4 regions of the Pseudoalteromonas sp. SWXJZ10B genome follow, and region 1 is predicted to be linked to each of the others. Evidence: predicted binding sites of a transcription regulator. Region 1 holds the regulator's gene; each other region holds the start of a gene.
The links. The regulator sigma-54, encoded in region 1, starts transcription at its own class of promoters, with help from an activator protein. The targets are predictions, from matches to a motif close to GTTGGCACGNNNNTNGNNT.
Positions count from the first base shown of each region.

Region 1 (8,117 bases):
AAAGGCAGAAAGTACCTGTAGACGTTTATCATGTGTGTATCCTGAAATTTGTAAGCATATGGATACAGATCATACGCCAACAATAGACTTATACAAAAAAGCACGTGAAGTTAAGGGTATCAAAAAGGTATTGATTGCTTCTGGTGTTCGTTACGACTTAGCTGTACGCGACCCGCGTTACGTTAAAGAATTAGTAACGCATCATGTAGGTGGCTACTTAAAAATAGCGCCAGAGCATACAGAAGATGGTCCATTATCAAAAATGATGAAACCAGGTATGGGGGCGTACGATCAATTTAAAGAATTATTTGATAAGTACTCTAAAGAAGCCGGTAAAAAGCAGTATTTAATTCCTTACTTTATATCTGCTCACCCAGGGACAAAAGATGAAGACATGGTAAACATGGCTTTATGGCTTAAATCAAACGACTTTAAGCTTGATCAGGTACAAAATTTTTACCCATCACCGATGGCTAATGCGACGACTATTTACCACACAGAAATGAACTCTTTACGTAATATAAAAAACAATACAGAAGTTGTTCCAGTACCTAAAGGTGCTCGCCAACGTAGATTACATAAAGCTATTTTACGCTACCATGATGCAGCAGGTTGGCCGATGATACGTGAAGCACTGCGTAAAATGGGTAAAGCTAATTTAATTGGTAAAGGGCCTAACTGTTTAGTGCCTGAAGAAGGGCGTGATGAAAAAGCAGGTAAAGGTGGCAGTAAAGGCGGACGTCCTGCACTAACGCGACATACCGGTTTTAGCCAATTTAAAAAGGCAAACACTAAACCAAAAGTAGGCGGTAATCGTCAAAGTACACGTTAGTGATTCAATCTAATAATAACTAGGGCGTGTTGATCTTTGGTGGGTTAATTTGCAGCAGTATGTTTGGTTTTTAGGCAAGGCGGAGCCTATGTAGTGTGGTTATTCCCCATGAATAGGCGATAACGCAGCATAAATACCAAACATGCGCTGCCCTTTGGGTTCTTTCTAGGGACGATTAACTCTTTGTTGCTCGGTTTTTACTTAGCCCACTAGGTTACAAACCTCGCGCCGCGATTTAATCGCCCCTAGATTGAACAAATTTCAATCCACAAAGATCAACACGCCCTAGTAGATTAGTTTAATTACGCTAAGGGTTTTAAAACCTTTTTAATACGTAAATTAAGTAAACCTTGCTCTTTATTACTTATATTATTGTAGGTGATAAAGAGCGAGCTTTTAGAAACCCCTCTTGAGATAGCACGTATTTAGTGCCTATATACTTGCAGTTAGTTTTTTCTTAAAACGTTGATGATAACCACAAACGTAATTTTAGTGACCATAACGGCTGAATGCCTGTTAGCCCTTGCGTCATTTTATTATCTTTTAAGATTATATAAGATGGCGTGACTTGCCCTTGCCAATCGGCAAATATCTCACCGTGTTGATCGTTGACAGTGGTAAAACTGTAGCCATGATCATTTAGATACTCATGTAGTTTTTGATCCGAGCCTGATTTTATTGCGATACTCACGACAGGGTAGTTATTCTCGTTTGCGAGTTCGTTTATGGCAGGGGAGGTAATACTACAAATAGGGCACCAAGTTCCCCAAAAATAGACAAGTGTTGGTTTATCTTGGCTCATTGCTGACAAATCAATGTTTTGCCCTTTATAATCTATTAATTGTAATTGAGGATTTGCTGGCATAACAGGTTGTCGCCACCAATTGACAGCGTTATAAATTACGAAAAATATGAAACCATATATCAACACACTTTTTAATATTGATAGGCCTTTTTGTTTTGGCGTTTTTTTAGGTGTGTCTTTTTTATTTTTGGTACCCGTTGTCATAGTTGCAGCTTTACCCTAAGTGTTTTTTACTTTAGTTATTTGCAAAAGTTTCTAATTTAAACCAGCAACCAAGTAGCAGTACCTAAAAAGGCGAATATACCCACAATATCTGTCACCGTGGTTAGCACCACACTCCCTGCAAGTGCTGGGTCTATATTCATTCTTTTAAGAATAATAGGGATACTCGCACCAGCAACACCTGCCACCACTAAGTTCATAAACATAGCGAAGGCGAGTACGCCACCAAGCATAAAGTCCCACTGCCATAGGGCAATAACACCTGCTATTAACAACGACCACAAAACACCGTTTAACGCGCCAATAGCAAGCTCTTTCATCATCAAGAAACGTTGGTTTGTTTGATTTATATGACCTACCGCAATACCACGAATAACAAGCGTTAATGATTGGCTACCTGCAACACCGCCCATAGAAGGGACAATACCGTTAAGTACAGCTAAAATAGGTAAAACATCTAAAGTGCCTTCAAAAAAGCTAGCTACAAAAGCAGCTGCAAGTGCAGTTAGTAAGTTGACACCTAACCAAACTGAGCGTTTTTTAGAGCTTTTTAGTACTGGCGCAAAGGTATCTTCTTCATCATCAAGGCCGGCTAAGCCCAATAAACTATGCTCAGCATCTTCGCGGATTACGTCAACGATGTCATCGATAGTGACACGGCCAAGGAGCTGATCGTTATCATCGACTACGGGGGCCGATATCCAATTATGACGTTCAAATAATTGCGCGACTTCACTTTCATCCATTGAGATTGGAATGGATTCACAATCTTCATCCATTAAATCGCGAACAATCTTTTCTGGCGGGTTAGTTAATAATGTACTCAGCGATAAAGCGCCTATAAAGCAGTTATGCTTATCAACAACGTACAAGTCATCGGTACCTTCTGGTAACTCGCCACGTAGCCTAATATACCTAAGTACAACATCAAGCGTAACATCAGGGCGAATGGTCACCGTATCGGTGTTCATTAGCGCGCCAGCAGAACGCTCTTGATACGAAAGTGCTTGTGTTGCACGTTCACGGTCTTGAATGTCCATCGCGCTAACAACGTCTTTATAAACGGTGTCCGGCAGACTACGTAATACTTCACCTAAGTCATCGTGGCCCATATCTTCTGTTGCGGCTGCAATGTGCTTAGGTTCCATTTGGGCAATAATGCCTAAACGAACATCTTCTGAGAGTTCTTCAAGAACATCGCCTTGCACATCAGGATCAACCAACTGCCAAAGGAGTCGGCGAATTTTATGTGGTGATGATTCTAATAATAATGCGGTATCACAAGGAGCTGTTTTTGCGAGCATGCGCCTAACTTGAACAAATTGACCACTATTGAGTGACTTAGTCACCTGTTTTAGTTGCTGTAGTGGGTAATCTTGTTCAAAAGCTTCAGGCATTGGCGTCCTTTATAAATTTTTATATTACTTTATGGGGAGAGGTGAGTTAACTGGCGTCACTAACCGTATTTATTTTATATATCTGTTTTAGTTGGGGCATTAGTAATGCGAGCATTATTTTTATAACTGTTTATTCTTGTTCATTAAAACGTTGTGCTATTAATTCTCCAACAGCATGTAAAGCTTGCTCAGAATCGGGGCCTTTACATACAACTTTTACTTCTTTGCCTTGGCTACTTTCAAGTAACATTAATGCAAGTACGCTATCGCCTGCAGCTTCTTTGTCATCTTGAAATAATGTAATTGTCGCATCAAACTGCACTGCTAATTGGGCAAGCACGGTGGCTGCTCTGGCGTGCAATCCTAATTTGTTTTTTATTAAAAAAGTGTCTTCACAATGCATAACTTACTCTACCTAAGCTGAACAGGTGATTATTCAGCTATATTATTTTTCTTGTTCGCGATGGCGAATTTTAACATTGGGATGTGTCATTGCAAAACTTTCACCGATAGTTTGCGCTAAATATACAGAGCGATGTTGTCCGCCTGTACACCCAATAGCAATGGTTAAATAACTGCGGTTATTTCGCTCTAAGTGCGGTAACCATGTTTGTACAAATGTCTGAATTTGCCATGTGAATTTTTGCACTATGCTGTGATTGGCCAAATAATCTTTAACGGGTTGATCTAACCCATTTAAAGGTTTTAATTCAGGTTCCCAATGTGGATTTGGTAAAAAGCGTGCATCAAATACGTAATCTGCTTCTTTTGGTATACCGTATTTAAAACCAAACGATTCAAATGTGACAATCAGTTGCTTATCTTTTTTACCTAAAATCTTTTCACGAATAGATTCAGCAAGTTGATGAACACTCAAATCAGTTGTATCTATCATAAAGTCGGCGCGGGTGATTAATACATCAAGTAATTCTTTTTCTTTTTTGATGGCTAAATCAAGAGGCAACGAGTCAATTGATAGTGGGTGTAATCTACGAGTTTCAGAAAAACGTTTGATCAATGTTTGGTCGTCGCTATCTAAATAAAATAACGTAGGTTTTGCAAAGCCAGGCAAGTATTCAAGAATATCGTTAAATTCATCTTGTTGTTTAGGGATGTTACGCACATCAATGCTAACAGCAATTTTATCATAGCTATCAGACACACTGCGAACTAATGAAGGAAGCAAGTTAACTGGAATATTATCTACGCAATAATAACCTAAATCTTCTACAACGCGTAAAGCAACCGACTTTCCAGAACCAGAACGGCCGCTTATGATAATTAACTCCATTTAACACCCTTTATAAAACTATGATTGATTGACAATAACTTGGTAAAGCTCAGCATCTGATTTTGCACTGCGTAACTGTTTACAAAAATCTTTGTTGTTTAGTTTATCAGCAATGGTTGCTAGAGTCTTTAAGTGCTGCTGGTTATCGCCATCTGGTACGATGAGTGCGACGAAAATATCAACAGGGCGATTATCGATTGCATCAAAATTTATTGGAGTTTCGCTAACGAGTACTAAAGCCAAAGGCTCTTCTGCACCGCTCATTCTTCCATGAGGAATGGCAATGCCACGCCCTATACCTGTACTACCCAATTTTTCTCTGCTCATTAAAGCATTAAGAATATCTTGTTGCGGTAAATACGGAAGTTTGTCGTGAGCAAGTTCGCTAATGAACTCTAAAATTCTTTTTTTGCTATTAAAAAGGACCGCAGCTTTGCTGCAGTCCTGGCATATAAGTGAGCTTAATTTCATCATATTAGTGTCGAGCAAGCTTCTCTTTGTGTTTAATTACTTGTCGATCGAGCTTGTCGATCAACGAGTCAATGGCGGCATACATATCTTGATGTTCTGTAGAGGCAAATAGCTCAGCACCGCTTACGTGTATGGTGGCTTCTGCTTTTTGATTTAATTTTTCTACATCGAGAATGACATGAACATTATTAATATGATCAGAGTGTCTTTCTAGCTTCGCAAATTTGGTATTAATATAGTCTCTTAGTGAATCGGTTAATTCTACGTGACGACCAGTTAAGTTTAGTTGCATAAGCATTACCCTCTTTTTTTTGCGTCTTAAATCAAACTTTTACGTTGATTTGACGGTGGAATAGCCAGAGATTCGCGGTATTTTGCGATTGTACGTCTCGCTACTTTAATTCCTTGCTCAGCCAATATATCCGCTATTTTGCTATCACTCAATGGTTTTGCTGAGTTTTCTGCTGCGATTAATTTTCGGATAAGCGCACGGATTGCTGTAGATGAACATTCACCACCGTTTTCGGTGCTTACATGGCTTGAGAAAAAATATTTAAGCTCAAATATACCACGGGGTGTGTGCATATACTTTTGGGTTGTTACGCGCGAAATTGTTGATTCGTGCATTTCTACCATTTCAGCAACATCATTTAAAACCATTGGTTTCATGGCTTCAGGACCGTGTTCAAAAAAGCCTTGTTGTTGCTTAACAATACAATTTGTCACTTTTAATAGCGTGTCGTTTCTACTTTCTAAGCTTTTAATAAACCATTTAGCTTCTTGTAAATGCGAGCGAATAAACTGGCTGTCACCACTGGATTTTACAGTGCGAGACATTGCCGCGTATTGGCTATTAACACGAATTTTAGGCATGCTGTCTGGGTTTAACTCAACAACCCAGCGGCCTTTAATTTTTTTAACTGACACATCAGGAATAACATACTCAGATTCTTCTCTTACAATAGTATCTGCAGGTTTAGGGCTAAGAGTATGTATTAATGTCATTACTTCCTTAAGCTCTTCTTCTTTGAGCTTAGTTTTCTTCATTAATGTACGATAGTCACGAGCAGCTAATAAATCAATATGCTCGGTTAAAATCATTTTTGTTTCATTAATGTAAGGTGTTTCTTTATCAAACTGGTTAAGCTGAATACACAAACACTCTTGTAAACTACGTGCAGCAATACCAACAGGATCAAACAGTTGGATGCGTTTTAATACAGCTTCAATTTCATCAAGTTCGACTTCGTTATCATCTTCGTTTTCTTGATTAAAGCTTTCTAAAATCTCTTCGCAGCTTAGTGTTAAAATACCTGAATCATCGACGGCTTCTACAATAGCAATAGCAATAGCTTCGTCTGTAGGGCTAAATGGCGTTAGTTGTAACTGCCACATTAAATACTCATGGAGCGTTTCAGTAGAGGCGCCTTGGTATATTGATTCGTCTTCAGGCATCGGACCCGATGATGCTGCTGGGGCGGCACTCATGTACTCATCCCAACTAACATCCATAGCCATGTCGTCACTTAGCGTGTCTTTTGCAAGTGCTTCACCACTATCTTGTTCGTATTCGCTTGGAGCATCATCGGCAGATGCGCTAACAGTTATGTCATCTGTATCTGCTTTTTGCTCGTTTTTACCTGCAGCGTCTTCTGAATAGTCTGCTTCTTCAACCTCTAATAGCGGGTTGCTGTCGAGAGCTTCTTGTATTTCTTGCTGGAGATCCAATGTACTGAGTTGCAACAAACGAATAGCTTGTTGCAGCTGTGGAGTCATTGTAAGTTGCTGGCCCATGCGCAGCTGTAGTGATTGCCTCATGTATCTCTAACAATCCTTTTATGTTGTTATAATTAATACTAGCAGATGCTTAAAGACATGGCGTAAATGTTACAGCCTAAATTGCTCGCCTAAGTAAACATCGCGTACTGTTTTATCATTTAATACGTGTTCTGGAGTACCTGATGCAATCAGCTCCCCATGAGAAACAATGTAGGCTTTTTCACAAACATCAAGGGTTTCTCTTACGTTATGATCGGTAATTAATACACCAATCCCACGATTTTTAAGATGTTCTATTATTTTCTTTATGTCTAATACCGAAATCGGGTCAACACCTGCAAATGGTTCATCCAGTAATATAAATTTAGGATCTGCTGCCAGCGCACGTGCTATTTCAACACGACGACGTTCGCCACCCGACAATGCCATACCTTGGCTATCACGAATGTGTTGTATGCTAAATTCATCTAATAATTTATCGAGAGTGTCTTCTCTAGCTTGTTTATTTAACTCTTTGCGCGTTTCTAAAATGGCCATTAAGTTTTGATAAACAGTCAGCTTTCTGAATATTGAAGACTCTTGCGGTAAGTAGCCAATGCCTAATCTAGCACGACTATGCATAGGTAAAAGAGTAATATCGTTATCGTCTATCGATATTTTACCTTTGTCGCTAGGTACAAGTCCTACTATCATATAAAACGTGGTAGTTTTACCTGCGCCGTTAGGGCCAAGTAAGCCAACAATACTGCCAGCTTTGACTTCAAGGCCGACGTTTTTTACAACTTCACGGCCTTTATAGCTCTTTGCTAATAGCTCTGCTTTTAATGTGCTCATGGTTGACCTTTGTCGCTTTTTTTACTTTTTTTAGTCTCGATTGGTACTAAAATTGTGTGAACGCGGTCAGTTGAGTTTTCATCTTTTTCGGCACTGATTAGCTGCTGCTCTATATCGTAGGTAATGCTTTTAGCATTTATTTTTTGTCCCGCTTGCGATACTTGTGCATTACCAACAAGCGTTAAAAAACGCTTAGATACATCATAACGTACTTCGTCAGCACTGGCGCTCATAGTCGTGCCATCTGATTGCTTTTCTTCAAAGTGCGCAGGGCTACCTGTAGCAATTAATAATTGTTTATTATCGCCAAGTTCATCGCGTTTATGTACTTCTAAGCGGTCGGCTGTGATACGGCGGTTACCGTGAATAATTTCAACGTTTTTCTCAAAAATCCCGACATTAGCTTTTAATTGACCTTCTTGCTTATCGGCGCTTATTGAAATTTGATTTGCAGCCGGTTGCGTGTTTTGCTCTGCAGCACTACTA
Region 1 covers NZ_JADYXD010000003.1:16,399-24,515, forward strand. Annotated here, with positions in the region: gene I6F54_RS03585 (YgiQ family radical SAM protein) at 1-832, shown strand, start outside; gene I6F54_RS03590 (protein disulfide oxidoreductase) at 1,290-1,841, opposite strand; gene mgtE (magnesium transporter) at 1,898-3,256, opposite strand; gene I6F54_RS03600 (HPr family phosphocarrier protein) at 3,387-3,659, opposite strand; gene rapZ (RNase adapter RapZ) at 3,702-4,547, opposite strand; gene ptsN (PTS IIA-like nitrogen regulatory protein PtsN) at 4,566-5,018, opposite strand; gene hpf (ribosome hibernation promoting factor) at 5,023-5,310, opposite strand; gene I6F54_RS03620 (RNA polymerase factor sigma-54) at 5,337-6,836, opposite strand; gene lptB (LPS export ABC transporter ATP-binding protein) at 6,906-7,631, opposite strand; gene lptA (lipopolysaccharide transport periplasmic protein LptA) at 7,628-8,117, opposite strand, start outside.

Region 2 (8,117 bases), on a different contig from region 1:
GATCGCGTTGGCAGAATGGCCGATACCATAGAGTATTCTAACGTCGTATTTCCTTTAGCGCGTTTTGATAGTAATTTACTTGCGCAATTACATAAAACAATTGGCTCATCAATGGTAATTGAGGGCGATTGGTTGATCATCAAGCATTTGTATATTGAACGACGCATGACACCACTCAATTTATTTTTAGAAAATGCTGATGAAGAAAGTGCCGCAGACGCGATTGAAGAATATGGGCAAGCTCTAAAAGAAATGATTGCCGTTAATATATTTCCTGGCGATATGCTCTTAAAAAACTTTGGTGTAAGTAAGCACAAACGTATTATTTTTTACGATTACGATGAAGTTCAATACCTAACAGATATGAACTTTAGAGCATTACCGAAAGCAAAGAGCTACGACGATTATTTAATGGATGAACAAAGTTACTCTGTTGCACCACAAGATGTATTCCCAGAGCAGTTATGTACATTTGTAATGCCTAATCCTATGTATAAAAAGTTTTTCCTCAGCACTCATCCAGAGCTTATAGATGTTAGCTTTTGGAAGCAGGCGCAACAAAATATAAAAAATGGGCAGGTAAGTCATATTTACCCATACCCGACAGCACAGCGGTTTATCCATCACTGGTAGACGCAAAGGACACACAATGAATATAAGTAAAATAGATTTAAATTTACTCGTTTATCTCGATACATTGCTTCGAGAATGCAATGTAACACGCGCTGCTAATCAATTGAGTATTACGCAGCCCGCAATGAGTAATGGCCTTAAACGTCTTCGTAACTTATTTAACGACCCTATTTTAGTTCGTACCAGCGATGGTATGGTCCCGACAGAGCGCGCTTTAGAGTTACAACCCGTTATTCGTGGCATATTAATGACGCTTGAAGAAACCCTAGCACCCAATAGAGAATTTGAGGCAAGCCAGAGTAAACGTGTATTTAGAATAATGGCCAGTGATTACGCTGCAAGTACGTTAGCGCCAAAGCTCTTAAGTAAACTACACGAAGAAGCCCCCGATACTACTTTAGATATACTCACACCAAGTGATGTAACCTTTCATGACGTAGAAAACGGCAAAGTAGATATGGCAATCAACCGCTTTGAAAACTTACCTCAGTCTTTTCATCATAAACGTATTTGGAAAGACAGTTTTTGCTGCTTAGTTAAGGCCGACAACCCTATTATTGAAAACTTTAGCCTCGACAGCTACTTAAAAGCGCGCCATATATGGGTGAGTAAAACAGGTTTTGGTGTAGGCGTGGGCATGGACCCTAAAGATGTGCAAAAACTTGGTTGGGTTGACGAAGCACTTGCCCACTTTGGTAAACATCGCAACATTGCCACTTTTACGCGTAACTACCATGTAGCGATTCATTTAGCTAAAGAGAAAAATTTGATTGCGACCCTTCCTTCAAAAGCCGCAAATATATACTTAGATGATCCGGGGCTTAAAATTTTAGAGCCACCGTTTCCAATTCCTCCTTTTGAGCTTGATATGATTTGGAGCCCACTGTTACATCGCGATGCGAGCCACATCTGGTTACGCCAAAAAGTCGCTGAAGTAGCTGAAGAGCTAAAATAACTTTATTACACAATATAATGTAAAAATTGCTAGGTTAATACTTTCCTCATTAACTTAGCCCCTCTCTGAAATGAAATTAAGCCAATAAAATCAAATGACTACATAAAAATAAAAACGTGGAACATACATTGCTTTTATTAAATTGAACTATACATTCATTTAATAAAAGAGGTCATTATGAACACCCATCAAGGATCAGAAGTAAATCATATTACTGACATCATTCAAGTTATGAACAGCGGCATCGATTTTTATCAAAAAGCACAGGAAAAAGTTGAAGACCCTGCTATTGGCGCACTTTTTCAGCGTATGATAGATGCCCGAAAAGTGAGTGTTGAGCGCTTGCAGCCATATGCAATTAATGAAAAAGGCGAACGCGAAGATGGTTCATCTTTCGCAGTTGAAGCACGACGTGCATACACAGCCTTACTTACTACATTCACCTCACATAACGACAGCACGTATGTAAAAGAGCTTGAAGAAGTAGAAGATAAAACGCTTGTAGAAATTAAAGCCGCTATGGATAAACCACAACCGGCTGATTGCGAAGCTGCACTGGCTAAAACATTATTAACAATGCAAAGCTGCCATGCAGAAATGAGCCGTATGCAAAAGCAGTAAGCTTACATAACGCATAAATACAACCCAGCCTAGCGCTGGGTTTTTTATTGCCTCTAATACCAATCTGCATAAATCTTTAAGCAATTTAACGAATTAAATCACACTATAACGATGCCATATAGACCCCATATAAGCAGATTGCTATAAACACCACCTTATTTCGCCACATTTTAAATACATAATGAATACAAATATTTAATGTTATTAGAATGTTTATTTAACCACGCTTTATTTTTGCTGTGCTAATTTTGTTAATAGGTACCTAAAACCTTGCTGTGGCGCCGCAGCATTTAATTAAAAATAAGGTCCAATATGAAAAGTAAACTAACTAAACTGCAAAATAATGTTGATGTAGATATGACCCCGATGTTAGACATAGTGTTCATATTACTAATTTTCTTTATTGTAACTACATCTTTTGTAAAACCTGTGGCTATTGAATTAAACCGACCACTCGACAGCCCTCAAATAGATAAGCCTGTTAAAAATGCTTTATTTAGAATTGATGAAAGTAACGGAGTATATTTTTCAGGGAGGTTAATTGATTTAGAGCAAGTTGCGACTAATTTAGCGATGTTCGCGGCTAAATATGAAATAAGTTCGGTACTTATAACCGCAGACGAAAACAGTACACATAATACTTTAATGAGTGTAATGAATAATATTAAGCAATACGATGATTATTCAATAAGTTTGATTTCTAAATAAAACAGCCCAATATAAAACCAAAAAAAGGGCCTTACGGCCCTTTGAGTTAAATAACGAAAGGGAGGTTAGTAATTAAAAACGGTATTCTGCGCCTACGTAGTAGTAAGCACCGTTAAATCCAAATGGAGCCGAACGACGTGAGTAGTCAAACACACCTGAGCTGCTTATTACTGTGTCGCCACTAGCATCCACAATAGTACCTGAGCGAGAGTTACCTATTTCGTTTTTATCTGGGTAAACATCAAACAAGTTATTTGCACCAATATTTACCGACAAATCTTCAGTAACGAAGTAGTTAACTTTAACGTCAGTTAAAATTTCTGCGCCATACGTTTGACGACCACCATCTTCTACTGTGTACTCACCAAAGCGATTAAGTGACAGGTTAACTGTCCAATCGTCACGTTGATAAAGCGCACTTAAGTTAATACGATCCTCTGGTTGCCACTCTTCAATAATAGAGATGTCTTCAGCTGAAAATATATCTTCTACGTTTACTGTCTCAAGGCTTGAGCCAGCAGGCGAAAATAACGATACAACATCTGTTTTAGTAAAGTTAGCTGCAAGTGTAAAATCAAGCGTGCCGCCTAAACCTTCAGTGTTCCACGTTGCTACAAAATCAACACCACGAGTTTCTGTATCAGCACCATTTAAGAAGAACTGACCTACGCCAGCACCCGCACTATTTAGTGCAGCATCAAGGCTTGTAGATAAACCTTTACCTAAGCGGTCACTAATTACAATACGGTCGTCAATATCAATTGAGTAGTAATCAACGGTTACATTAATATTATCTGTAACGTTATATACAATACCTAAACTACGGTTTTGTGATTTTTCTTCTTTAAGCTTTGGAATACCTAAGCTTTGCGCAAGTGTTGAATCATTTCTAAATGTACCAACCTCTTCTGCAACTAAATTACCATTAGTACCAACAACAAATTGCGTACTTACGTTATTAAAGTAAAGCTGCTGCATTGAAGGCGCTCTAAAACCTGAGCTTAATGCACCACGTAGTGAAATATCGTCGGTTACAGACCAGTTACCAGCAAGCTTAAAGTTTACTGTATCACCAAAGCCTTTGTAGTTATCGTAGCGAAGTGCACCCGATAAAATTACATCTTCAATCACATAAGCTTCTGCATCTACGTAAAATGAAATTACATCACGCGATTCATCAACTGATGACGCAGGAGCTGAACCACCAAAACCTTGTGAACCACCTGATGCATCTTCAGAGCCAACACCACCACTTAAGCCGTTGTAAATACTTACACCGTTGGTTGTATCGTAATCGCGGTATGCGTACTCATTACCTTCTAAAATGCGATATTCGTCAGTACGGATTTCTGCACCCATTGCTAAAGAATAATCATCAAAGTTTTGCGTAAAATCAATATTGATTGTTTGCAGTGATAATTCCATGCCGTAAGCGTACGCTTCACGTGGGATAGTTGTACGAATATCAGCAGCACTTAAACCTTGGTCATAACGTAAAAAGTTAGCGTATGAGGCATTGATAGTGTCACTTGTCGTGTAATCAATGCTGTTTTCACCATAGGTGTAAGATAAATCAAGGCTTGCATCGTTATCAAACTCAGTTTTATAACCAAAGTTGTACGAGATATCGTCGATAGTTGTATTAATTTTTGGTAAGAAACCTAGCGGAATCGTCGCATCATTATCTTGTAGTACTGGGTTACCACCTGCATTTGCATTATGACGGAAAAATGCAGCCGACTCATTTTCACGTGTTGAGTAAGTAATAAAGCCGTAAAGCTCGCCATCACCTAACTCGTAACCGGTATTAATTGTTAAACCAAACTGCTGAGAATCAGCATCACCAATTCTGAATGTATCACGATCGGCTGTCAGCTCACGCGGATCGCCAGCAAGTAAAGTACCGTCACTTAGTTCTGTACAACCATAAAACTGACAAGAGCCATGTAAACCTGCACGGTTAGTCGGTGCACGGTCACGGTAATTGATAGTTGTATTTAAATAACCGTCATCACCTAGCGCAAAGCCTTTATTAAAATCAAGGTTAATGGTTTCGCCATCGCCTTCAGAATATTGACCGTAGTTAATAGCCGCTTTGCCACCTTCGCTACCATCCTTAAGCACAATATTAATAACACCTGCAATTGCATCAGAACCATACTGAGCAGCAGCGCCATCACGTAGCACTTCAATGCGTTTAATTGCAGAGGCTGGTATTGCATTCATATCAGTGCCTGCGGTACCACGCCCAACAGAGCCATTAATATGAATAATACTTGCTTGGTGACGACGTTTGCCGTTAATTAACACCAATGTTTGATCGGGACCCAAACCGCGAAGTGTCGCAGGTCTTAAAGCATCAGTACCGTCACTAATTGCAGAGCTTGAAAAGTTAAATGAAGGGGCGATAGACTGTAGCATACGACCAACTTCTGTTTGGCCTGTATTTTCAAGCGCTTCTGCACTTAAGATATCTACTGGAACGGGTAAATCTTCAACTGAACGTCCTGCTACACGGCTACCGACAATAGCAATTTTTTCAATTTTTTCTTGAGCGACTTCTTCTGCTGCGTTTACACCTTGCGAATTTACTGCAAGTAAAGCTGGTAATACTGCTGCACTGACCGCTGAAAGCTTCATCATGTTGTTATCATTCCTGTTGATTTGTTTGAGTTTTATACTCAGTAAACCATTTTGATCAACAACCGCATCGAGCTCAGTCCCACCTAATAATGCCTCAAGAGCATCTAGCTGAGTGTAAAATCCATACACTGAATTTGCATCATACTGCTTTGCCAACTCATAAGAAAACACCACGGTTTGCTCTGTTTGTTTAGCATATTCAATTAAGGCTTTGTCTGCTCGCTGCGCTTTTATATCAAATTGCACCATTTGCCCAGTGGTTTGAGTTGCGGCTTGTACACTCAAGCTAAAAATAGCCGGTGCAAGTACACTCAATCCACTCAATAAATGCGTTTGGTTACTGCGCAACTTATATAAACAGCTGACAAACAAAAATCCTCTATTGTTTTGTTTCTTTTTTTTAATGTTTTTTTTACGTTCAATCTTTATTGATGCAACTTTATCTAACATTAGTTTGATTTGCATAACGTCTACTTATGATTCTGTATGGTGTTTTAGCGTTACTACGTGCTCACCTAAACGCTCATGATCAATAGAAAAATTAGTCTGTAAACTCTCTAGTAAACCTTCAACGTCACCTGCTTTAAATACCCCAGCTACTTTAATACTGGCGAGCTCGGCTGATGAAAGCTCAAAACGTGTGGCGGTATAGCGACTTACTTCATTTAAAGCATCGCTTAACTCTTCTCCATTAAAAATAAGCATGCCATTTTGCCATGCCAAATCGCGTTGTACGTCGTTCATTGAAAGCTGGGTAATTGGCTTTGTAACGCTTTGCTCTATAATTACTTTTTCGCCTGAGGTAACAATATTGGCATTAATTTGACGAATTTTTTGCGTGCTGTTATCTGCAAGTTGATAATCTTTAAAGTCATTTGCATCAACCGCTACACTAGGGTCGGTGATCATCACTTTGCCTTCGGTAACAACAAGCTCTAAATCTGACGAAGTATTGCGCTGTACATTAAAAACAGTACCCAGAGCGGTAAAACTTTTATCTCCCGCCATAACACTAAACGGGCGCGTAGCATCTTTTGCTACATTAAAACGCCCTTCTCCACGGCTTAGCAGTAACTGCCTACGACCTTTGCTGTACGCAACTTCTAGTAAGCTATTAGTATTAAGCTGCACTATAGTGCCGTCTGGCAATACATAGGTTGCTTGCTCGCCTACTTTTGTTTTGTAAATTTTAGTGTAGTTAACTTTTGCAAGCTCTTGGTTATAGCCGTTTTCTAAATTAATTAATAAGTAGCTGCATACCATTAGTGCCGCAAATAAACTCGCTGCAATTGAGTAAGAAAACATCCACTTATTTTTTGATGCTTTAGTATTGTTACGCTGAGGAAATAAATGACTTAATTCATTTAATACCGAAAGCTCATCCCAAAGTTGAGCAAGCTCGTATATAGAGTCTTGATGGGCGATGCTTTGCATCATCCATAATTTAAATTGCTCTTTTTCATCATCAGTTAAACCACGATCAATCGCGCTTATCCAATCACATGACTTTTCTAAAATTAAATCTTTTGAATTAAATTGATGAACATTACTCATTCTGCGACCCTCTTAACTGATATAGGGTGTGCTTGAGCTTTAGGATGCGTTTGAGAGCCTTGCTCATGTTCACGCATGTACAACATGGTTTGTAACAACCCTTTGGCAATGTGTTTTTCAACAGTGCTTTGGCTTAACTGCATTTGGTCTGCGATCTCTTTTTGGCTCATGCCGTAAACTTTTTTTAATATAAAGCATTTACGGATCGATGAGCTTAGTTGCTCAGTAGCTCTACAAAAAAGTAAAAAGCGCTCTTTAGATGTGTATTCATCTTCAAGCTTCATTGATTTAAGTAATACGGGTAATTCGTTATCGTTTTCTAACGAATCATTAAATTTGTTGTCCCACTTAGCTATATGGTTAAGTGCTAGGTGTTTTGCTGTTTTAAGCATGTAACTGCGGGTAAACTGGATGTCTTGTTTTAAATCAGCTTCATAGCTTTTTACAAAGGTTTCTTGCACAATATCTTCTACATCGTCGGGTTGAACAATGCGCGATACAAAACGTTTGAGCTGTTTAGATATATCAACAAATGTTGACGTGAATTTTACTTTTTTCGTCATCCTTAACATCCACCTGTTGTTATTTTTGTTGTTATTTTTATTACCAATAGATTACGAGTTTTTGATATAAAAACAAGCTCAAATGTTAATTCTGGGTTATTTAAATGGATAGGAAGATAAATGAGTAAATTTTTAGATTATATCCGACTTAGTTTCTTTGCATTCGGTTTACTACTTGGAGTGCAAATCCCTGCATTTATAAGCGATTTTGGCCAAGCATTATCAGCCCAATTAATTGAAGCTAATAGTGCCATTGCACCTTTTAAAAACGATGCAGCTAAGTATTTTAATAATGATTTAAATAAGCTAATTAAACACTATAAAAATATTGATGATGGGATTGTGAATAAAGGTGCAAGTAATATCAGTACACTTTACACACGACAACAAGACTTACAAATCGCTGTAAATAGGTTTGCGCAATCTCCATATATTTTTAC
Region 2 covers NZ_JADYXD010000011.1:4,805-12,921, forward strand. Annotated here, with positions in the region: gene aceK (bifunctional isocitrate dehydrogenase kinase/phosphatase) at 1-633, shown strand, start outside; gene I6F54_RS11585 (LysR family transcriptional regulator) at 650-1,588, shown strand; gene I6F54_RS11590 (ferritin-like domain-containing protein) at 1,766-2,209, shown strand; gene I6F54_RS11595 (ExbD/TolR family protein) at 2,522-2,917, shown strand; gene I6F54_RS11600 (TonB-dependent receptor plug domain-containing protein) at 2,990-6,025, opposite strand; gene I6F54_RS11605 (FecR family protein) at 6,035-7,114, opposite strand; gene I6F54_RS11610 (RNA polymerase sigma factor) at 7,111-7,677, opposite strand; gene I6F54_RS11615 (DUF2937 family protein) at 7,798-8,117, shown strand, end outside.
Region 2: the regulator sigma-54 is predicted to act here: its motif matches at 1,704-1,722, upstream of I6F54_RS11590 (ferritin-like domain-containing protein).

Region 3 (8,117 bases), on a different contig from region 1:
GAATTTGTAAACCAAGGTCAGCGCTTTGCAGCGATTCGCCATACCGACGGCAATTTTTATACGCCTGAAGGGCGTAGCATGAAAAAAGCATTTTTACGTGCACCTGTAAGCTTTAAGTATATTAGTTCGAGCTTTAATCCTCGTCGCTTACACCCAGTTACTGGGCAAGTTAGAGCGCACCGTGGTATCGACTTTGCGGCACGCACTGGCACACCGGTGGTTGCATCAGGGAACGGTAAGGTAGTTAAAGCGGGTTACAGCAAGTACAACGGTAACTACGTCTTTATTAGCCATGGCACACAATATGTAACTAAGTACTTACACCTAAATAAGAAACTAGTTAAAACGGGCCAAAAAGTTAAACAGGGCCAACAAATTGGTACTGTAGGTTCTACGGGTCGTGTTACTGGCGCGCATTTACACTATGAATTTTTAGTAAATGGCGTTCACCGTAATCCTAAAACAGTAAAACTTCCTAAGTCAGAGCCATTACCTCGCTCAGAACTTGCTAAGTTTAAACCTATTGCAGATAATTTTATTGCCCAACTTGAGCGCAATCGCGAGCTACAGTTAGCACTTAAATAAAGTTTATTAATAAACATTAAAAAAGCCTTTGCAGGTTAAACCTGCAAAGGCTTTTTTGTGTACGCTAAAAAACATTAGTACATTAATACATAAATGAGCTGAATAACTAAAGACACCATCACTAATGGCCAAATATATTTGCTGTATTTGGTTGCACCGTTGAGCCCTATTTTACTTTGATATTTTTCAAGCAATGGAATAAGTATCGCTAGCGCGACAAACAAACCAATTAAAATAACGAATATATTCATATCAATGCCCTTCTTATGGTAGCTCATGGCCTTTAGCGCTTACATAAAGTGCATACCAATGCTCACGAGTTAGCTGTACGTTTACAGCATCACAAGAGGCTTTAATACGCTTGGCATTAGTTGTTCCAATAATCGGCTGAATAGATGCGGGATGGCGCAGTAACCATGCAATGACTATAGCCTCAGCAGACGTATCATAAAGTGCAGCCAGCTTATTAACTAAAAGACTGGTGTTTATATCAGCCTGCGATGCGTTTGATAAATCACTGCCGCTGTATAATCCTTGGCATAAACTGCCCCAGCTTTGAATTTGAATTTCAAAATGGCGACAGTACTCAATACTACCGGGCGTAAAATTAAGATCCTTACCGTCACTGTTACCGGCATATACACCTTCATCAACAAACTGATGTTTTTGTAAACTAGCCTCAATTTGATTAGCCACAATCGGCATATCAAGTGCATGCTGTAAAAAATTCATTTGATGTTGCTGCATATTCGATACTGCAAAATTGCGCACTTTACCGCTTTCTTTTAAGCAACTAAATATGCGAGCAATTTCGTTAGCTTCCATGAGTGGATCAGGACGATGTAGCATAAGTACGTCTAAATAGTCTGTATTTAATCGCTTCAAGGATGCTTCAACTGATTGCTCAATCCACTTTGATGAAAAATCATAGCGCTTTGGCCCTAAGTCATCTTCAAAACGAATCCCACACTTAGATTGAATATACATGTGCTCTCTAAGCTCTGGTCGCTCGCTTAATGCTTTACCAAAAACCTGCTCCGCTTTACCAAAAGTATAAATATCAGCATGGTCAAAAAAGTTAATGCCACCTTCAATAGCGTTATCTATGCATTCATGAGTTTGCTTAACATGTGCATCAGTGATTGCGTCTTTATTCCAACCGCCTCCCAGACCCATGCATCCGAATACAAGTTTACTAACATGAGGTAAGTGCTTTGCTAAAGGTGTGTGAAGCATGATAACTATCCTTAAAATTTTGAAGAGCTGTTACTGTAAACAAAAAGCGCTGAACAAGAAACCATTTAGCGGTGAACAAATTAAGAACAAAAAAAAGCGCAGTAAACTGCGCTAAATCATTTATTAACTACCACGTTAATTATTAGCCAACAAGTGCTAATAAAATACCCGCAGCAACTGCACTACCAAGTACACCCGCTACGTTGGGTCCCATAGCATGCATAAGTAAAAAGTTATGTGGGTTGCTTTCAAGGCCAACTTTATTAACTACTCGTGCCGCCATTGGCACAGCCGATACACCTGCTGCCCCAATTAATGGGTTTATAGGTGTTTTAGATATGCGGTTAAGTCCTTTTGCCATAAATACGCCAGATGCAGTACCAATTGCAAAAGCCAGTGCGCCAAGCACTAAAATACCAATCGTCTCAACAGTTAAAAACTTATCTGCAGCAAGCTTTGAACCTACAGCTAAACCTAAAAATATAGTTGTAACATTGATGATTTCGTTTTGAGCACTGTTACTTAATCTATCAACAACACCCGACTCTCGCATTAAGTTACCTAAACAAAACATACCTACAAGCGGTATAGCAGCCGGTAAAAACATAGCCGTTAAGCTAAGCACCATAAGAGGGAAAATAATCTTTTCCTTTTTAGATACTTTGCGAAGCTCTGGCATCTTAATTTTACGTTCTTCTGGGGTTGTTAACGCACGCATAATTGGCGGTTGAATAATTGGTACAAGAGCCATGTATGAATATGCGGCTACCGCTATTGCACCAAGTAAATCAGGTGCCAGTTTTGATGCTAAAAATATTGCTGTTGGCCCATCGGCACCACCAATAATGGCAATAGCTGATGCATCCTGTAGGGTAAACTCAAAACCTGGTACATAATTTAATAATATTGCGCCAAACAAAGTAGCAAAAATACCAAACTGTGCAGCCGCACCTAATAACAACATACGTGGGTTTGCAATAAGCGCGCTAAAGTCGGTCAGCGCCCCTACTCCCATAAATATTAATAACGGAAAAATCCCCGTATCAATACCCACGTAATAAACGTAATACAAAAGCCCACCTGGGTCTGACAAACCTGCCACTGGTACATTTGTTAAAATTGCACCAAAACCAATAGGTAGTAATAATAGTGGTTCAAAGCCTTTAGCTATCGCTAAAAACAGTAATAAACACCCTACCGCAATCATAATTAATGATGGGATTGTAAAGTTAGCAATGCCTGTCGCATTCCAGAGGTTTAAAATACCTTCCATCCTCTATTTACTCCTAAGCTAATGCAATCATAGCGTCGCCGGTAGTTACAGCATCGCCTTCACCAACCAACACTTCGGCAATAGTTCCGGTATGCATTGCGCGTATTTCAGTTTCCATTTTCATGGCTTCCATAATAATCACTACATCACCTTCATTAACAACTTGCCCAGCTTTTACTTTAATTTTAAAAATATTACCTGCTAACGGTGCATTAAGTGTTTCACCTGATGCAACTGAAGCAGACTGAGGAATGTGCTCAGAGTCTTTTAATGTTACTTCTTTTAGCTCACCACCTTGCGCCACTACTACGTCGTAAACTTTACCATCTACTTTTACGCTGTATTGCTCAGCTTTAACGCTGTTATTATTTGATCCTGATTTTGGTGCTGCCTTATTGCTCTTATCTTCAACGGTAGGAATAGGCTCAAATGCATCAGGGTTATTACGATTTTTAATAAATTTCAAACCAACCTGCGGAAATAATGCATAAGTTAGTACGTCATCAATTTGCTCATCAGCAAGTGTTAAACCTTGCTCTTGTGCTTCTTTTAATAATTCAGCTTCAAGCGTTGCAAGCTCTGGTGCAATGTTATCTGCAGGGCGACAAGTAATAACCTCTGCTCCATCAAGCACACGCTCTTGTAGCTCTTTATTCATTGGTGCTGGTGTTAAGCCATATTCACCTTTTAATACGCCAGCAGTTTCTTTAGTAATTGTTTTATAACGCTCACCGGTTAGCACGTTAAGTACTGCTTGAGTGCCTACAATTTGCGACGTGGGTGTTACTAAAGGTAAAAAACCAAGATCTTCACGTACCCGTGGGATCTCAAGCAAAACTTCATTAAGCTTATCTGCCGCGCCTTGCTCTTTAAGTTGGTTTTCCATGTTTGTAAGCATGCCACCAGGTACTTGAGCTAGTAAAATACGACCATCAACCCCTTTTAAGCTACCTTCAAATGCCGCATATTTTTTACGTACATCTCTAAAGTAAGCAGCAATTTCTTCTAGATGATTTAAATCAAGGTCAGTATCGCGCTCAGTTCCTTCAACTATCGATACAATAGTTTCAGTTGCTGTGTGTCCGTAAGTCATACTCATAGATGAAATAGCGGTATCAAGCATATCAATGCCTGCATCAATCGCTTTTTGATAAGTCGCAGTACTTAAACCAGTTGTAGCGTGGCACTGCATAGCAATAGGAACCGACACGGTTTCCTTAAGTGCTTTAATTAGTTTTTCAGCATCGTACGGCTTTAATAAACCCGCCATATCTTTAATACAAATTGAGTGACAGCCTAAATCTTCTAATTGCTTAGCAAGAGTCAGCCACATATCAAGCGTATGAACAGGACTTACCGTGTACGAAATAGTACCTTGAGCATGTGCGCCTACTTTTATAGCCGCTTTAATCGCTGTTTCTAGGTTACGTACATCGTTCATTGCATCGAAAATACGAAATACGTCAACGCCATTTTTATGTGCGCGTTCTACAAACTTTTCAACTACATCATCAGCGTAATGGCGGTAGCCTAATAGGTTTTGACCGCGTAATAGCATTTGCTGTTTAGTATTAGGCATCGCTTTTTTAAGCGCGCGAATACGCTCCCAAGGATCTTCGCCTAAATAACGAATACACGAATCAAATGTAGCACCGCCCCACGATTCAATAGACCAATAACCTGCATCATCTAGCTTGCTAGCAATAGGTAGCATATCGTCTAGGCGCATACGTGTTGCGAGCAATGATTGGTGCGCATCGCGTAATACCAATTCTGTTAATTTTAATTTAGCCATGTGTGTGCCCCTTATTTATTATTTGATTTGTACTGAGCAATGGCAGCACTAATAGCAGCGATGTGCTCATTAGGCACACCTTGAGATTTAAAAGACGGTGATTTAGCTGGTGATGCCTCTGGTTCGCTATAGCGCGTCACCAAATTAGACATAAGCGTTACTGCACCAATTAATATCGACAGAAATACAAACACCCCAACCATACCAGTTAGCATTAAGCTACCAGCCGTTGTGAGTAGAGCACCTATATCCATTTTTCTCCCCCTTGAAACCCATATCGAAAATAAAAAATCGATTTAATTAAATATTTATTCACTGGATAATAACAAAACTAGTCGCTTTGTCTACATCTTGTAAATTGGTAAAACCAATTAAACTATAAACAACATAACACTCAACAAATTTACATGCCATAACCCAGCAATCATGGGCCCTACAATACATACAGAAAATAACGACTATAGCTAATAGTTATATGGAAGTTGTTAATTAACTATTCAACTTAATAAAAATAACCGCCAAATTTTATAATAAGTACAAAAACACACACCAATTGTTAATTGGTCTTACCAAAAAGATTATTTTTAGTGAATATTTACCGGTAACTTGTAACAGTGTGAATAACTTACATAACAAAGCGTAAAAATTACTAACTAACTAATAACTAAAAACACAGTTAAAAACCATAACCATTTGATATAAAACAAAAATAAACTTTGGCATATAACTGGCATTAGTTATTGTGAGCAAATTTGATAACCAAGGAGAAAACAATGTTACGCTGGACAATTACATTTTTAGTTATTGCTTTAATCGCTGCAGTGTTAGGTTTTGGTGGCATCGCAGGTGCCGCAGCTGGTATAGCAAAAATTATATTTTTTATATTTTTAGTACTTTTAGTGATCTCATTAGTTTCAGGTGCACTACGTGGTAAATCACCCAGGTAGATAAAGCATTCAACTAACAAACACTAAAATTTAATTAACACTTACAAGGAATTACATTATGAATTCAACAACTGTAAAAGCAGCACTAATCGGTCTATTCGCAAGTTTCTTTATCATGGGTTGTGAAGACAATCATGCAGAAGACGCAGGCGAACGTATTGACGAAGCAGTAACTGACGTGCAAAACAAAGTAGAAGATGCATGTGAAAATGTTAAAGAAGGCGTAAACGCTGAAGAAACTAACTGTTAATTCTTCTTGTATCGCTAAAAAACGGCCTTAGGGCCGTTTTTTTGTGTCTGTAATAAAATCACTGACTATAAAGCTGCTCATTTAGCGGTTAGCTTGTTAAAATAAAAAAAACGATATTTAAAGCAAGGCAATATGGCATTTACAACAACCTACACACTAGATAAACCTTACTTTTACGAGTGCTTTGACGAGTCACTCCCCTACAGTAAGCGCGCCAAACCTAAGTACTTTTTACTTGTACTCCTCGTTGCGCTTGGTTTATTTGGCATTTATGTTTTAAACGATCATTACTTAGGATCGTTTATGATCATGCTAGGTGTACTAGAGTGCGTCGCTTTTTACTATCGCAGACCTTGGTGGGTAACCAGACAAATGCTCAGCAGAGCGTCAGGCTCTGAGGTAACACTTACCTTTGATGAAGAAGGCATTAAGTCGGCTAATCATTACAAAAGTTTTGAGCTAACTTGGCAAAACATAAGCGAAGTAATAGATACTCAGCAAGGTATTATTATTAAAAATAAAAGCGGAATGCAGTACATTTCAAAACAAATACTAACCCCTGAAATACTCGCTTTTATAAACAAAAAAGCCACTCAGTGAGTGGCTTTTAGTCTAGTTGAGCTAATTACTCAACTACGTATACGTGTTGATTAAGCATTGCCCGGATTAGGGTTCGACTTTTCAGCTTGTATGCGCATGTAAATCTCTTCACGATGCACTGATACGTCTTTTGGTGCATTAACACCGATTCGAACTTGATTTCCTTTAACACCTAGAACAGTAACTGTTACTTCGTCACCAATCATTAGGGTTTCACCTACTCTACGAGTTAGTATTAGCATTCTCTTGCTCCCATGTTCCAATAAAAATTATAAGATTCCGCTTAAACATACTAATGAAAATTAGACTGAAAAGTAAGTAAAAACTCTCAATCTATCCATTTTCTGTTAAAAATGCTTTGTGTAATGCACGAACTGCCAACTCTAGGTACTTTTCATCTATTAAAACTGAAATTTTAATCTCAGAAGTCGAGACTAAAACTACATTAATATTTTCCTGCGCTAATGCATCAAAAAATAAACTTGCTACACCAGAATGCGATTTCATACCCATTCCAACAGCAGAAACTTTAGCTACTGTTGGTAATCCGCTTATATTTTGAGCACTGAGTTGAGCTTGATCTTCGCTCAATAATTCAAGTGCTTGCAGATAATCATTCGAGTGCACAGTAAAAGCATAGTCTATTTTTTCAAAGATATGATTAACTTGATTAATCATATCTATTTCGATGCCATTATCAGCAAAAAGTTTCAATATTTTTGAAAGATATTGCGTACCGCTTGGCACACCATCTACTTTAATTAAACATTCGTCACGATTAAACGCAATCCCCGATACCACCTTGCTTGGCATATCGTTCTCCTCAAAACTTATTAATGTGCCTTCATCAGGATTAAAACTAGAAAGCACCCTAAGTGGCACATTGTGTCTACCTGCAGCTTCTACCGAGCGAATATGCAAAACTTTTGCGCCTAAACTTGCCAGTTCTAGCATTTCGGCAAAAGTAACTTGGCTCATTCTGCGCGCGTTAGGTTCAACACGAGGATCTGTAGTATATACGCCATCAACGTCTGTATAGATCTGGCATTCGTCGGCTTTTATAGCCGCTGCTATTTCTACAGCCGATGTATCGGTGCCGCCGCGTCCAAGCGTTGTAATATTGCCCTCAACGTCACGCCCCTGAAAGCCAGCAATAATAGCAATGCGGTTATGCTCAAGCTCATGCTTTAAACGTGTAGCGGCAACGTCTTCAATACGGGCTTTACCAAACATATTGTCGGTTAGAATATTGACTTGATCGGCTAATAAGCTTACAGCTGAATGACCACGTTTGATAATAGCCATAGCAAGCAGTGATACAGAAACCTGCTCTCCGGTGCTAATAAGTACATCTAGTTCACGGCTACTCGGGCGAGTATCAATTTGTTTGGCGAGGTTAATTAAGCGGTTGGTTTCTCCCGATATAGCAGA
Region 3 covers NZ_JADYXD010000033.1:7,394-15,510, reverse strand. Annotated here, with positions in the region: gene I6F54_RS19130 (peptidoglycan DD-metalloendopeptidase family protein) at 1-585, shown strand, start outside; gene I6F54_RS19125 (hypothetical protein) at 660-836, opposite strand; gene I6F54_RS19120 (aldo/keto reductase) at 850-1,821, opposite strand; gene I6F54_RS19115 (sodium ion-translocating decarboxylase subunit beta) at 1,964-3,094, opposite strand; gene oadA (sodium-extruding oxaloacetate decarboxylase subunit alpha) at 3,108-4,889, opposite strand; gene I6F54_RS19105 (OadG family protein) at 4,901-5,143, opposite strand; gene I6F54_RS19100 (DUF1328 domain-containing protein) at 5,663-5,836, shown strand; gene I6F54_RS19095 (hypothetical protein) at 5,895-6,086, shown strand; gene I6F54_RS19090 (YcxB family protein) at 6,219-6,686, shown strand; gene csrA (carbon storage regulator CsrA) at 6,737-6,928, opposite strand; gene I6F54_RS19080 (aspartate kinase) at 7,020-8,117, opposite strand, start outside.
Region 3: the regulator sigma-54 is predicted to act here: its motif matches at 5,605-5,623, upstream of I6F54_RS19100 (DUF1328 domain-containing protein).

Region 4 (8,117 bases), on a different contig from region 1:
GCCCCATTAATAAACGCTGTGGTGGGTTTAAGGTTTGAACTTGCGTGTTATTAAACATGTTTAGGCTCCCAGAGTCTGAATGAGCATGCGAATGCCGGTTATCATTAAGACTACGGCAAAGGCGCGTTTTAGTTGTTTTTGATCCAGCTTGCTACCAATTTTTACGCCAATAGGCGCAAATAAAATAGTCAGCGGAATAATAAGAAAAAAGGCAGGGAGGTTAACCAACCCCCACGTACCTAGGGGAGCATCGATTGGCGTTGTGCCAATACTTAATAAGGTAATAACGCCGGGTAGCGCAATCAATAAACCAAAAACGGCCGCAGTACCTACTGCAACATGGGCGCGTACGTTAAATGCGTTTAGCATAGGTACGCCAATAGTACCGCCACCTATACCAATCATGACCGACAAACCGCCTACAATACTTGCCATAATGCCTTGCCCAAATTTACCTGGTAGTTGTTTTACAAGTGCAGGTGCGCCGGCTCTAAATAACATGTTTAAACTGACTAAAATAGAAATACAGGCAAACATGAGCACTAATGCGTTACCGCGAACGGTATGAGCAATAATGCTACCCACAACTGCCATAACTAATATAAACGGTGCCCAGTATTTTATTAGGGCAAGGTCAATATTGCCTTTGCTATGGTGCGAGCGAATAGATGAAAGCGAGGTAGGTACTATGGTTGCAAGTGATGTGGCGGTTGCTATCATCATTGCCGACTCTGGGCTTACGCCAAAACCTTGTAGCAGGAAGTACAGTACAGGCACGATAACAATACCGCCGCCTACGCCAAATAGTCCTGCTAAAATACCAGCAAAAATACCGGTTGCTATTAAGGCCACTACTATTGGCCATTGGTTAATTATTTCTGACATTGTGTTCCTGCTGTAGTTACTGTTGCACGTCCATCTGAACGAGGATCTGTTGCAGCTTCAAGGCTTGTAGGTGTATCTAAAATAGCCCCAGCGTGCCCCATCATTTCGTTATTATTATCAACGCTTACCCAATCGTGGTCACGTTGATTTAATTCATGTTCTATATGAAAAACTAACCCTTTTTCAATTTTTAAATTTGTACTTGTATCGCCCCATGTGCGTCCAAGTAACCAACGAGGGTCGCTAATTGCTTGTTTTATTGATTTATTTCGCCATGCGTAGCCTGCAAAAACAGCGGCTTGGGTTTGTGGTTGTCCTTCACCGCCCATTGTTCCGTAAGCAAGTCGGCGACCATCGCTAAACTTTGCCATTGCTGGGTTAAGTGTATGTGCAGGCTTTTTATTTGGGGCAAGGGCGTTGGTATCTTTATTGTTTAAACTAAAGCTTAAACCTCGGTTATTCCACACAAAGCCGCCTTCGCTCATTAATATTCCGCTGCCAAATTCCCAATAAATACTTTGAATAAAGCTTACTAATTGCCCGTTTTTGTCTCGTGCTGCCATCCATACGGTATCGCCAGGCTCTGTGTTAAATGGCCATTGTTGTGCTTTGCTCATATCAATATTGTTGGCAAGTTCGCTTAAGCGCTCATCGGTTAGTGCGTTTTTATAATCATCCCCTAATACATTAGGATCGGCCCAAAGGGTAGGGCGATGGGTAAAGCTTTGTTTGGTTGCCTCTACAATTAAGTGTGTCCAGTCGGCATCGGTTTTAGCTAAATGCTTTAGCTTATTTACGGCACCAATTATTTGCAGCGAATGCACGCCCTGTGTTGGCGCGGGTAAGTTGTAGCAGTCAATACCACTTAGGTATGCATTTAGCGGGGTAACTACTTCGGCTTGGGTATTTGCAATGTCATCTGTGGTGATTGAACTGCCTGCTTTTGCTAAGTCGGCGGCAAATGAGTTAGCAAGTGCGCCTTCATAAAATGCGTTTAAACCCTGTTTTGCTAAGTGCTCAAATGTTGCTGCAAGTTTAGGGTTTTTAAAATGCTGACCTGCTTGCAAGGGTTTACCATCGGGTATGTAAAGGTTTTTAAACGCATCATTGGTATTGTTCGCAGCGGCTAGTTTTTCGCAGCCTGCTTGCAAGCTTTTTGTAACGGTAAAGCCCTCGCGAGCAAGCTCAATGGCAGGCGCTAAAATTTTTGAAAGTGGCAGTGCTGCGTGCTCATCAAGCTCAAGCGCTTTTTGCCAACCGCGTATTGTACCCGCTTGAGTCAGTGCGCTTAATCCGCCGCGATCTGGTATTTGCGTGAGCATGTTATACGCAGTTATATTAGTTGCTGCGCGGCCGCAGGCGTCAATAGCTGTGGGTGTTTTTTTATTGGGGTTATCGATAAGCCAAAAGCTGTCGCCACCAATTGAGTTCATATGCGGATATACAACACTAATAGCAGCTGCTGCGGCTACCATAGCCTCGGAGGCTGTACCGCCTTGTTTTAGTATATTTATACCCGCCTCAGTGGCCGAAAAATGAGACGCGGTAAATGCAATGTTGTGTGTGGTCATGCCGGTGTGTCCTGTTTAAAGTGTGCAGCTAATTGTTGTACGCAAGCAAGTAGGCTTTTATCGTTACCGTGGCTCATCATTAGTGAAAAACCATACGGATGATCATTTGCTAAATCAGCCAGCGGTAAATGCACTTGCGCTGAGCCACTAAGCCCTGCAATTGCCGAAAGTGTAATAATTTGCATGCGTAAGGCGCTTTTGTCGGCGCCTAATTTAGGTGCGGTTGTAGGTGTGGTTGGCAAAAATAAACAGCTGTTTGTATTTAGGTTTTTAGCTATTAGTGTTTGCCATTGGGTTTGTACTTTTAGTGCTTCTTGTTCTTCTTGATCGGTTAGGGCAAGCGCCATATTAAAACGTGCCGCAATTGCTAGAGCAAACTGGGGAAGTTGCCCCTGCAATTGAAGCCAATCTTTATGCGTTTTTGCGATTGCTCGCCCTTGCAGTACTCTAAAACTATCAGCAAGTTCGTTTAGTAAGCTGCTGTTAGGTAGTTCAAATTCTTTATGGTGCTTAAAATTAGGTTTGGTTTTTTCAAGCAATTGTTTAAGTGGAGCTTTTAAAGCAGGATCAACGAGTTCAAATAACGGCTCACAAATAACTAAGGTATTAACGTTATTAATAGCTTGATTTGGTAGCAGTACATTACCTACATCGCTTAATAGCTCTGCGCTTTGGGTAAGCCAACCTATGGTATCAAAAGGCGGAGCCAAGGGTATTAGGCCATCTTTTTCAATCACGTTATGGCTTGGCCTTATGCCATATAAACCACAATAGCTGGCGGGTATTCTAATTGAGCCACCAGTGTCGGTGCCCAAGCCAATATCGGCTAAGTTAGCAGCAACTGCAGCCGCCGACCCCATACTTGAGCCACCGCAAGCATGCCCTTTTAATTTAGGGTTTTGAGCAGCGCCATAGTGAATGTTATTTCCCTCTAGGCTGTACGCCAGCTCATCGGTATGGGTAAAGCTTGTAAAATTACAGCCTTCACTCATTAATTTGTTTATGGCGCTGGATGTTTGCTGTGCCGGTTTAGCTGTTTTAAGCCAGTGTGGGTTACCAGCGCTGTTACGCTCGCCTTTAATAGCAAATACATCTTTTACCACAAGGCGCTTATTAATAAGTGTGCCTTGGTAATGTGTTTGCCATGCTTTAGGACCATGGTCACAAAAAATACCGGGCGTATTATTATTTTTGGTACTCATATCACCACTCGTTATAAAAAATCTGACCAAGCAGTCCAGATTTAGGGTGATTAAAAAGACAGATTAATTTTTATTATTTTTCAGCCCACTGCGTAACATCTTGTTTTTATTTTACAGAGCCTGATCCGCTTTTTAATCGGTTAGCTTATTATATTGTTTAAAACCTAAGCAAGAGGAATGCCATAAATTAAAATCCTGTCCAATTGGTCAGGTTTTGGTGGGTTGTATGAGGTTTATAAATGAGAGCTGTAAAAATAATGGCATTGAAATGAGTTAAAACAGACCAATTTGGTGCGCAGGTGCACCAAGTTGGCCTTTATTTATATGGTTTTAAGTACTAAATAAGGGGTGTTTTACTGATGATTAAACCGTTAATATCGGCATAAACCCAATCGTTAGGTTCGATAGTGGTGCCAAGCATTGCAATAGTTTGGTTTTTATCACCAAAGCCACGCTTTAAGGTACTACGCGGTGTAGAGCCTAGCGCCATTACAGGTAAGTTCATCGTGGCGAGTATTTCTATATCTCGGCAACAGCCATTTATTATTACGCCTTCCCAGCCATTATTTAGGGCACGCTCAGCCATAATGTCGCCTATAAACGCAAAGCGTTTGCTCGCAAACCCGTTTATAACTAATACTTTACCTTCACCATTTTCATGCAGTATATCGGCGGCAAATGAGTTGTCTTCTGGGCAGGTAACGGTCACTACTTTGCCATAAAATGTGGTTTTTTTGCCAAAGTGTAAAAGACCACTGTCTGCAACTTGTACGTTATCGCGATGATCGTCAAATAAATCGGGTGTAGTAAAGGGTGTCATGGGTTAAGTCTCGCTTTGCTCAGGTACTTTAAGACCAATACCTTTTAAAATTATGTGGGCAATTGACTGCGTAATTTGTGCCACATCGGTTTCGTCGTACTCTAATTTGTTCATTACAAGTAAAACCTCAGCCTGAAAGTCGGCGTAATATTGCGTGGTAGACCAAATAGTAAAGAGCAAATGGTACGGGTCAACCTTATCCATTTTATCTGCATCCATCCATGCTTGAAGTACATCAACCTTTTGTTTAACCCAAGGGCGGGTATTGGTTCTAAAGTAGTTTTGTAAATAAGGTGCACCGCGCAGTATTTCACTGGCAAATAAGCGAGATTGCATGGGTTGGTCTACGGCCAGTATTACTTTGCTTTTAATATAGTTATAAAGCACGGTAGCTGGATCGTCATTAATTGTGACGTTATCAAGCCCCAAGTTCCAGTTAGCTATTATGCGGTCGATCACAGACTCGTACAGACCATCTTTACTTTTAAAGTAATACAAAATATTAGCTTTTGGCACCTGCGCTTCTTTAGCAACCATGCTCATACTTGCTCCGTCGTAACCTAATTGCGAAAACAATTGCTCGGCGGCATCTAAAATTAATTTTTGGTTTTTCTCGCGTGTCACTTCTTTTTTATTTGGTTTTATTTGTGTGGTCATTATAGAGTTTGCGTGTTTAACGTATTGATTGATTGTAGCTTTACTGACCAAAAGGTCAATTACTAAAAAGGGTGGATGTTAAAAACAGGCGAGAGGTTTAAGCTATTAACTTTAATTGTTTAATTAAATAATTACTGTTAGTTTAGTTTCAAATTTACGAGTAGTACTTTTGGGTTGGCAAATGGATTTTATAAGCAAAAATAAATATACACTATATGGAGTCGCTGCAATATTACTGTGGAGTTGCTTAGTGGCATTACTACGGGATATTTCTGAGTTGTTTAGCCCCATTGGTGGTGCTGCGGCTATGTATTCTGTCAGTGCGATATTTTTAATTTTGGTTATGGGAGTGCCCAAGTTTAGTGGTTTTTCGAAACGCTACTTGGTAGTAGGTACTTTATTATTTGTATCGTACGAAATTTGCTTGGCGCTTTCTATTGGTATGGCAAATAGCCGTCATCAGGCAATGGAAATGGCGGTTATTAATTATTTATGGCCCACGCTAACAATATTGCTCTCTATTATTATTGGTCGTAAAAAAGTAAGTTACTGGGTTTACCCAAGCATGATTATTGCTTTTTTAGGCGTTGCTTGGTGTATTACTGGCGATCAAGAAATGTCGGTCGATACGCTTGTTACTAACTTTGCTGATAATCCTGCTACTTATTTAATGGCATTAGCTGCAGCGTTTATATGGGCTATTTATTGCGTAGTAACGCAAAAGCTGAGTAATGGTAAAAATGCCATTACGTTATTTTTTACTGTTACGGCAATGAGTTTGTGGGCGCAATATGGTTTTAGTAATGAAGCGCCATTAACGTTTTCAATCAGCTCAAGCATGACATTATTATTAGCCGGTGTAGTAGTGGGGAGCGGTTATGCGCTGTGGAATCAAGCTATTATTGGCGGTAACTTAATGCTTTTGGGAACGCTTTCGTACTTTACACCGGTGTTTTCTACTATTATTTCGGCGTTGTATTTATCTATTACGCTGAGTGCTTCGTTTTGGCAAGGGGTTGTACTGGTAACAGTGGGCTCGCTAATTTGCTACTTTGTAACGCGAGAAAAGCCTAAACGCACAGTAAACTAATCTACGTTAGTTAATGTTTTTATATTTTAAATCTAAACTTATACCTTTAATGAGGCGTGCAATACGCCTCATTAAGTTTTTCTTTATAATTTTGCAGGTATAACTGCATAGCTTACTGATTTATTTATAACTTTTTTTGCACAATAATAAAATATTAATGCAAATACTGCAGCGCTAATATCAACAAAACCGCTTTGATAATATTTTAAAAAATCATCAGCTAATAAAGCCTGTATAAGTGTTGACCCCCCCATACCAGCAGATAAAAGTGCAATACCCATTAAGCCCCAATAGCTAGCGTGGTGAGTTCCTTTAAAAAAGGTATAAGCAACAAAGGCAAAAAATACCAAATAGTAACTATAGAGATAGCTGTAATTTGCGTTACCCATATATTGGTTAGTCCATTTAGCTTGTAATAAAGTGGCAACCACTGCAATCATTGACCCTAAGCAAACACCAATTGTTAAATTTGCCATAAAGCGTGTACTTCGTTTGTTGGCATCTTGTTTAAAGCGCTTGTCTAGCCATAATAAGTTACCAGAGTAAAATAAGAATGCGCCAAGTAGCCCCATAACAAAATACCCCCAACGTCCCCATTCACCTCCATAAGTACCAAAGTGAAGTGAAAAGAAACTTCCTACTATATTACCCCAAACACCATCATCTCCTTGCGGATAGCTTGAGTTAAGTACTTCTAATGTATAGGGGTGTAAGAATAAGTAGTCGGTATCAGGTCCGCGAACGACAGCGCTGCTATTACTCATTTTTAATGTTGCTGTCGGACTGTTTGTATTTAAACGACTAAATGTAATGTGAATTGGCTCATAACCTGGGGCGTAGTTTTTTGCCGCTAGGAGCTGCTTATTTATGCTTGGTAAGTTTGCAATATGATAATTATGTGCTGCTGGGGCAGGTCGTTGAAAAAAGGATTTATCGTCATAAAATGCTGATAGACCATCATAAACCAGATCATGAAATGCAAATACCACCACAGTAAACGCTATAATTAAATGAAAAGGCAAGCTGGCGATCCCAACTAAATTATGACTATCGAGCCAAAAGCGACTGGCGCCTTTTTCTTTTCGAATCGCAAAAAAGGTTTTTACAAGCGTAGGTAGTAAAATAATTACGCCAGACACCAATGCTAAAAAGTACAGCGCAGATGCTATACCGAGTATATATACGCCTGATTGGTCGTGCCCAATTTCGCCTGCAAACCCTGCGGTTCGATGTAAGTAATCTATTAAATCTGCAAGTTTATTCTCACTTTGTTGCTGTATTACAAGATCATTTTGCTGGTTTAGATAGAGTACCTGTAATTGATTATCAAGTTTCATCCCGCGCTCTTTACCTTGGCTATACCAAGATAGTGGCGCTTGATTTGTTAATAAATCGAGAGAAAAACCATTACCCATTTGCTCAGGGTACTTAGTTATTGCTTGATCAACTAATATTTGGTGATTGTTAGTGTGTGGTTTAGTCACTGGTGCACTGGCGGGGTTTGCCCACTGTGCTAATTCGTGTTTAAACATGGTTAAACTACCAGCATAAAAACCTATAAAAAGTACTAAACCTGCAATTATTCCTGTCCATGTATGCACGCCTTGGTAGGTACGCAAAATATCGGCTCTTACTCTCATAGCCAATTCCTTAAAATTATAAATAGACTATATAGCGTTATATTTAAGCCCCCAAGTGTCAGCCAAGCATTTTTTGCTGAACTAAACAGGTAGGTGAAGCTAAAAATAGTTAACCATAAAATGGGTATCATCCACATATTAAATTGCACTTTGTCGGGCGCATCTATGCCTCCCGCTCCGTACCATGCAAAAAAAGCAACGAGAATAAACGCTAGCGCTAGCCCTAAAAAACAACCAGCCAAACTTTTGCCA
Region 4 covers NZ_JADYXD010000031.1:7,475-15,591, forward strand. Annotated here, with positions in the region: gene I6F54_RS18725 (pyridoxal-phosphate-dependent aminotransferase family protein) at 1-58, opposite strand, end outside; gene I6F54_RS18730 (sulfite exporter TauE/SafE family protein) at 61-885, opposite strand; gene I6F54_RS18735 (gamma-glutamyltransferase family protein) at 873-2,456, opposite strand; gene I6F54_RS18740 (amidase family protein) at 2,453-3,658, opposite strand; gene I6F54_RS18745 (putative 4-hydroxy-4-methyl-2-oxoglutarate aldolase) at 3,996-4,478, opposite strand; gene I6F54_RS18750 (TetR/AcrR family transcriptional regulator) at 4,482-5,135, opposite strand; gene yddG (aromatic amino acid DMT transporter YddG) at 5,317-6,225, shown strand; gene I6F54_RS18760 (PepSY-associated TM helix domain-containing protein) at 6,309-7,865, opposite strand.
Region 4: the regulator sigma-54 is predicted to act here: its motif matches at 3,825-3,843, upstream of I6F54_RS18740 (amidase family protein).